DNA from 3 places in the Brevibacillus sp. HB1.4B genome. Region 1 is predicted to be linked to each of the others. Evidence: predicted binding sites of a transcription regulator. Region 1 holds the regulator's gene; each other region holds the start of a gene.
The links. Region 1 encodes LexA, which represses DNA repair genes until DNA is damaged. Its sites were predicted from a motif close to CGAACATATGTTCG; they were not measured.
Positions count from the first base shown of each region.

Region 2: ruvC (crossover junction endodeoxyribonuclease RuvC) is a predicted target of LexA. The motif match lies at 871-884, and genes of this name have one in related genera.
Region 3: HP398_RS21085 (YolD-like family protein) is a predicted target of LexA. The motif match lies at 845-858, and genes of this name have one in related genera.

Region 1 is NZ_JABSUT010000009.1:268,997-271,201, forward strand. Features, by position in the region: gene yneA (cell division suppressor protein YneA) at 1-249, opposite strand, end outside; gene lexA (transcriptional repressor LexA) at 412-1,035, shown strand; gene HP398_RS21880 (DUF456 domain-containing protein) at 1,086-1,571, opposite strand; gene HP398_RS21885 (DUF4269 domain-containing protein) at 1,680-2,205, shown strand, end outside.
Region 2 is NZ_JABSUT010000003.1:359,035-361,239, forward strand. Features, by position in the region: gene HP398_RS09590 (hypothetical protein) at 1-459, opposite strand, end outside; gene HP398_RS09595 (hypothetical protein) at 589-780, shown strand; gene ruvC (crossover junction endodeoxyribonuclease RuvC) at 944-1,444, shown strand; gene ruvA (Holliday junction branch migration protein RuvA) at 1,441-2,058, shown strand; gene ruvB (Holliday junction branch migration DNA helicase RuvB) at 2,063-2,205, shown strand, end outside.
Region 3 is NZ_JABSUT010000009.1:74,523-76,727, reverse strand. Features, by position in the region: gene HP398_RS21090 (bile acid:sodium symporter family protein) at 1-683, shown strand, start outside; gene HP398_RS21085 (YolD-like family protein) at 914-1,165, shown strand; gene HP398_RS21080 (hypothetical protein) at 1,381-1,614, opposite strand; gene HP398_RS21075 (GNAT family N-acetyltransferase) at 1,790-2,205, shown strand, end outside.

The sequences.
Region 1 (2,205 bases):
GTCCCGAACATCCATCTGATCTGTATTGTATTGAACAGCTAACGACCATAGGCTATCTCCAGATTGTACGGTTACTTCTATGCCTTGTGGCTCCTCCATTGGCGAAGAAGCAAACACTAGTTCGGTTAACAGGTAAAAAAAGAGAGTAAATGTAATAAGAAACAAGAGAGCTTGTCCTCTCGTGATACCAAAACGAACACGACGTTCTTCTTTTTTCTCGAAACGATTACGTACTGTCAATGAATTCATAATAATGGCCTCCTCACAAACATACGTTCTGATCACTTGTAGCCTCATAATAAATGAGAACATATGTTCATGTCAACAAATAATCGAACTTATGTTTGTCGAACGCAAGCTCCCATGGTATAATATAGGAAAATATGTTCGAGAAATCAGGGGTGTCTTTCTATGTCAAAATTATCGAGTAGACAACAAGCCATCATCGAGTTCATACGAAAGGAAGTTCGTGATAAAGGATATCCGCCATCTGTACGTGAAATTGGGGAGGCTGTTGGACTAGCTTCCAGCTCAACAGTACATGGGCATTTGGCACGCTTAGAGAAAAAAGGCCTCATTCGTCGAGATCCTACCAAACCTCGTGCCATCGAATTGCTATCAGATGAAGATCGTTTTCAAGACAATTTCGAAGACTCTGTCGTCCGTGTGCCAGTAATCGGAAAAGTAACCGCTGGACAACCGATTACTGCCATTGAGGATGTAGAAGAGTACTTCCCGCTTCCAGACAATATCGTGACTTCTGACAAGGTCTATATGCTGCGCGTCTCCGGGAACAGTATGATTGATGCCGGAATTCTCGACGGAGACTACGTCATTGTTCGCCAACAGCACGTAGCCAACAATGGTGACATCGTCGTAGCCATGACAGAAGAAGACGAAGCGACCGTTAAAAGATTTTTCAAAGAAAAGAATCACTTCCGTCTCCAACCGGAAAATGCCACGATGGAACCGATCATCCTGGAGCATGTCACTATTCTCGGTAAAGTCATCGGTGTTTATCGACTCATTCACTAGTTCCCACGTAAAAAAGGACAGCCGAGGCTGTCCTTTTTGTTTTCTGTCTATTATCTGGCGATAAAAAACCAGATGATCATCGTAACTTGCAAGATGACTTTTACGACTGCACTACCCAAAAATCCGATCAGTGAGCCTACTCCCGCTTTCACTGCTCGCTCCATCGACTGCTTCTGCACCATCAACTCTACGAGAACGACGAATACGAACGGTAAGATCAGCATACCAAACGGTGGGAAAACGAAAATCCCGAGGATAATACCGACCGCAGCAGCAACGGACGACCATTTGGACCCTCCATACCTTTTCACGAAGTACATATTCGTCAGCAAGTCAGCACCGTAAAGCAGAATGCTTAGAACGACCATTCCCCACCAAAAGGATGCCGGCAATCCCGCTCCCGGATCTGCAATGAAAAAGTGATAGAGCAAAAAGCCCGCCCACAGTAATATCGTATCAGGTAAAACGGGTAAGAAAATTCCTGCGATGCTTAGCAAGAACAATAACACAACCACTACCCACAAAAATATTTCCATCTACTACACTCCCTTCATTTAGGTATACGAGTGATTATCGATTTCGTTGCGTACTTATTCACTTTTGTCTAAACTATTTTAAAAGAAAGCAGACATGGAGGTAGTCTCATGAGAAATTGGCATGATCTCTCCTACTTGGGCAGAGGGACGATTCGCCAAAAAGCAGCGTGGGAAGCGATTCAACAGACGCACATCATGGAAGTACTATCCGATTACCATCCAGTGCTTGCCGGAACCATCCCATTGGACATTGATGTTGTGCAAAGCGATCTGGATATTATTTGCGAGAGTCATGATCTGGAGCAGTTTGAGCAGGCTGTTCGTACAGCATTTGGCTGTTTGCCCGGATTTGAAGTGACACACTCAGATGTGAATAGTACGCCCACGTGCGTTATCTCGTTTTTCACAGCTGACTTTTGGTTTGAATTGTTTGCTCAACCGGTAGCTGTCGAAATGCAAAACGCCTATCGTCATATGGACATCGAAGCACGATTGTTAGACATAGGAGGCTTGGATGCGTATAAACAGATCAGGACTCTGAAGCAAAGCGGCATCAAGACAGAGCCTGCATTTGCTCGATACTTTCATATCCCAGGTGATGATCCATACGAGGCTTTGTTGCAATTGGAGCCGT
Region 2 (2,205 bases), on a different contig from region 1:
TTGTCCTGTCTCTAAATCAATCACGGTACCGAATTCCATCCGTTTCAACGTTTTTTTCACCTGTTCCCAGGGTATGGCATGTGCAAAATGGACTGCCTCAACGGACTTGGCCATTTCTTCGATCCGCTGGCGAACATCGTTTGCCAAAACATAACGGCGGGGCATTTCTTTTTCATAAAGCTGTCCATCGTGATCATATACATACGTTCGTTTTTTTACGGTCAGTGTAGCTCGTATCCAGTGGGGGTTGTAGGAGGCGACTTCGGTAGTAGAGCCTAATAGCCGCTTCGTAAATTGCTTTTGATCACGGAAGGACATGGTCGTTTGGAAAGAGGACTCAGGTGAGACTGAAACGGTGACCGTGATGTCATTCTTGACCTTGGCAAATGCAGAGTGTGGCATTGACAGTGCGATTACGAAAAGGCATATACAAAAAATAAGGACTTTGCTTCGCAACAACCAACACCTCCACTGCTTATCGTTTCAATTAAATGTCTGACTCATGTTGCGTAAATCTTGGTATCATAACGCCCTTGCGCTTACGCCATACTGATTTCATACGGTGATCGAAGGAGGAGTCTTTAGACCATGTCTACCATGCCTAGAGGTAGCTACAAAGACCAGTTCCATCAGCGTTTGTACGTTCAGTTGAACCAGGGGCACAACAAGCTCAATTACCAACAGATCAACAAGATCAAAGAGCACATGCAAAGTGGCGTGGACGAATATGCCCACTTGCAGCATGATGTGTCGGATTCACTCGGAATGAACAAACACTAACAGACACCGTATAACCCGTTCCTTTTATAAGGAGCGGGTTTTTTATAAGATTGTTCAAAAAGTCGACTTTTTGAACTCGGATATAAAATGGAAATACACGTTCGCTTTCTGGATGCTTTGTGTTACAGTAGAGAGTAGAATCTTTGCTCACGGAGAGTGGACTATGCGCATTTTAGGAATTGACCCTGGTATTGCGATTGTTGGCTTCGGGGTTGTGGATAAAGAGGGCAGCCAATTGCGTCCCGTCCAATATGGAAGCATCCAGACAGAAGCAGGATTGTCAGTACCGCTTAGATTGAAACAGATTTTTGAGGCAATGCAGAGCCTTCTGGAAACATATCGTCCCGATGAAATGTCGGTCGAAAAACTTTTCTTTAATAAAAATGTGACGACGGCTTTTACAGTTGGTCAAGCGCGAGGGGTTATTTTGCTTGCGGCAGAGCTGGCTGGTGTGCCGGTCTATGAATATACCCCGATGCAGGTCAAGCAAGCCGTGACTGGCTACGGGGGAGCAGAGAAGAAACAAATTCAGGAAATGACGAAGCTCCTATTGCGGTTAAAAGAAGTACCAAAGCCTGACGACGTGGCGGACGCATTGGGTATTGCTATTACGCACGCACAGTTTCGCGCGTTCATTTCCATTTCGGAAGGGGTCAAGAAATGATTGATTTTGTAGAAGGTACACTTAGTTATCTCGATTCGGAATACATAGTTATCGAAACGGGCGGAATTGGTTATCGACTGTTTTGCCCAAACCCGTACCAATTCGTTCGGTATGAAGGCAACAAAACCAAATTGTTTACCCACCACCATGTGCGGGAGGATGCCATTCTGCTGTACGGCTTCGCTACCCGTGACGAACGCGATTTGTTCCGTAAACTGCTTGATGTTAGCGGAATCGGGCCAAAGGGCGGATTGGCCATTCTGGCTGCAGCGACGCCTGAGCAGTTGGTGATGGCGGTTCAACAGGAGAATGTTACCTATTTGACGAAATTTCCGGGGATTGGGAAAAAGACTGCCCAGCGCATTATCCTTGATTTGAAGGATAAATTGGTAGGATACACACCATCTGCGATTTTGACTGTTGCAGCGGGTGATTTGACAGCAGGCGAGCAAGCTGTATCTGCACTGAACGAAGCGCTCGATGCATTGACCGCACTGGGTTACTCTGATGGTGAACTGCAAAAAATCAGAAACACGCTGTCTGAGAAATCAAAAGAGGGCGATGGTGTAGAAAAGCTCATCAAACAAGGGCTTGCGTTGCTCATGAGGGGGTAGGATTTTGGATTCTCGGATCATCACGACGCATATGAATTGGGAAGAAGATGCGGCGGAGCTGAGCCTCCGTCCTCGCTATTTAAACGAATACATCGGTCAACAACACGTAAAGGAAAACCTGAAAATTTTTATTGAAGCAGCGAAAAT
Region 3 (2,205 bases), 190 kb from region 1:
ATGTCATCACGGGCTTTTTATTGGCTGCTTTAATTCCAACGGGGATTACGAGCTTTTTGTGGTCATCGATTTATTTCGGGAACATCGCACTAACGCTATCCATTATTTTGTTGGATACGATGCTCTCCCCATTGATTGTTCCGTTGGGAATGTCCTTGTTTTTAGGGGCAACAGTTGAGATGGATTTGGCTGAATTGATGAAGGGTTTATTTTATATGATCGTGTTGCCATCGCTTGTCGGTATGCTGCTCAACCATTTATCAAAAGGGAACGTCAAAAAAACGCTGGCACCAAAATTAGCGCCATTTTCTAAGATGGGAATGGGTGTTGTCGTCGCGATCAACAGCTCGATGGTCTCGTCTTACTTTCATATGATGGACGCAAAACTGGTGGGGATGGCGGTCCTTGTGTTGTTTGTAGCTATTTTGGGTTATTTGATGGGGTGGGGGATCGCAAGGCTGTTCGGATGGGAGCGTGATGTGATCGTCACGTTAACCTTCAACAGTGGAATGCGAAACATTAGTGCTGGGGCAGTTATGGCGATCACGTACTTTCCTGCGCCTGTTGCACTTCCCGTTGTTCTCGGTATGCTTTTTCAGCAAATACTCGCTTCTACCTTCGGAAAGTTTTTGGAGCTGGTCGAGAAAAGACCGCAGCATCAAACACAGGAATTATCCAGTTAAAAGTAAGAGCCGTTTTCCAATTAATTTTTGGAAAACGGCTTTTTTCTTATGGTCCTCAAGACTCGGCAGAACAAATGGGGAGACTTTTCGAGAGGAACCTCTCATAAGGCAAGTACCTACCGTTTTCTCTCCCCGTTCATGAGGAATTGAAAAAAAGGTTGCGAACTTGTGTTCGTAATCACTATAATGGAAATACAATTTCTCACACAGGATGAGGCGGGTGGAAACGCGTGGCTAACGGCGATCTTGAAGTAACGGACAAAGAAAGAGAGGCATTTATGTACATGCTACGAGATTCGGGAAGAGAAAATTATCCATTGAATGTGAGCTGGTGTGTGTCCTTTGAGGGGGAGCGGGGGAATACGTGCAGCATGTGGGGTGTGGTCAAATGGGTAGACCCGAAGGCCAGGCGTGTTCAATTAGCAAACCAAACGATTAGTCAATGGATCGAGATGGAGAAAATTATCAATGTCCATGCATAGCTGTGCGTTTAGAAACCTTACATGAAATTCAACTCATGCAGGGTTTCTTTCTTTTTTGCACAAAAACCCAAGTCTATATGTAATAAAACCTAACGCAAAAACACAGAAAATTCGAAAGTTTGGTTGACATTCGTTCTTTTCGTGTTAGAATATGTTACATAGCATGCATTCTCTCCACTTCCTATTTGACCCAATCATGGGGTCCTTTTTTTTGCCTATGTTTCATTCTTCGGATATGGCTTCCCATCGGCTTGAAATAACTTGCTCACCATTCCATAAAGACGACCTGACATGTTAGGAAAAACGAAGGAGTATTCATTCGCTCCTTGATTTAGCAAGACGATCGGTGCTTCCACGATGTAGGGGACTTTCATTAGATCAAGCATCTTTTTATATTCCTCTACCTTGGAATGGTCGACCGTATAATAAAATGATTTGGAAAAATTCATGCGAGCACGCTCCTTTCCCTTATTGTAGCATATCCACAGTCAGGCGTATAAATGAACATAATAAATGTTATGTAAACAATGTAATTTCCTCTTTCTAGTATGAAGAGAGAAGATTCACAAAGATTGCTACCTATGATAGAATAAAAGACCGAAATTTTACCAAAGGAGATAAATGATGATAATCAGCGAACAACTACTTTCTGTGAACGGGTTATCCTACACGATTCGCTCTGCAATAGAAACAGATGCAGAACAGTTGTCGGAATTGCGACTGCAAATCGATGGAGAGACTGAAAATTTGGACAGAGAAAGAGGAGAGGCTTTCATCGATGTGCAAGGATTCGAATACATCATCAATAGGGATGCAGAAAGTCCAAGAAACTTGTTTTTAGTTGCGGTTGTACAGGATCGGATTGTCGGGTTTTCCAGATGTGCAGGTGTTTACTTAAACAGATTTGCACACAAAGTAGAGTTTGGTGTATGCGTCTTACAAGAGTTTTGGGGTTATGGCATTGGGAAAAATCTCTTGCAAGAATCAGTTGCCTGGGCAGACGCCAACCACATTACCAAAATGACGTTGAATGTGATGGA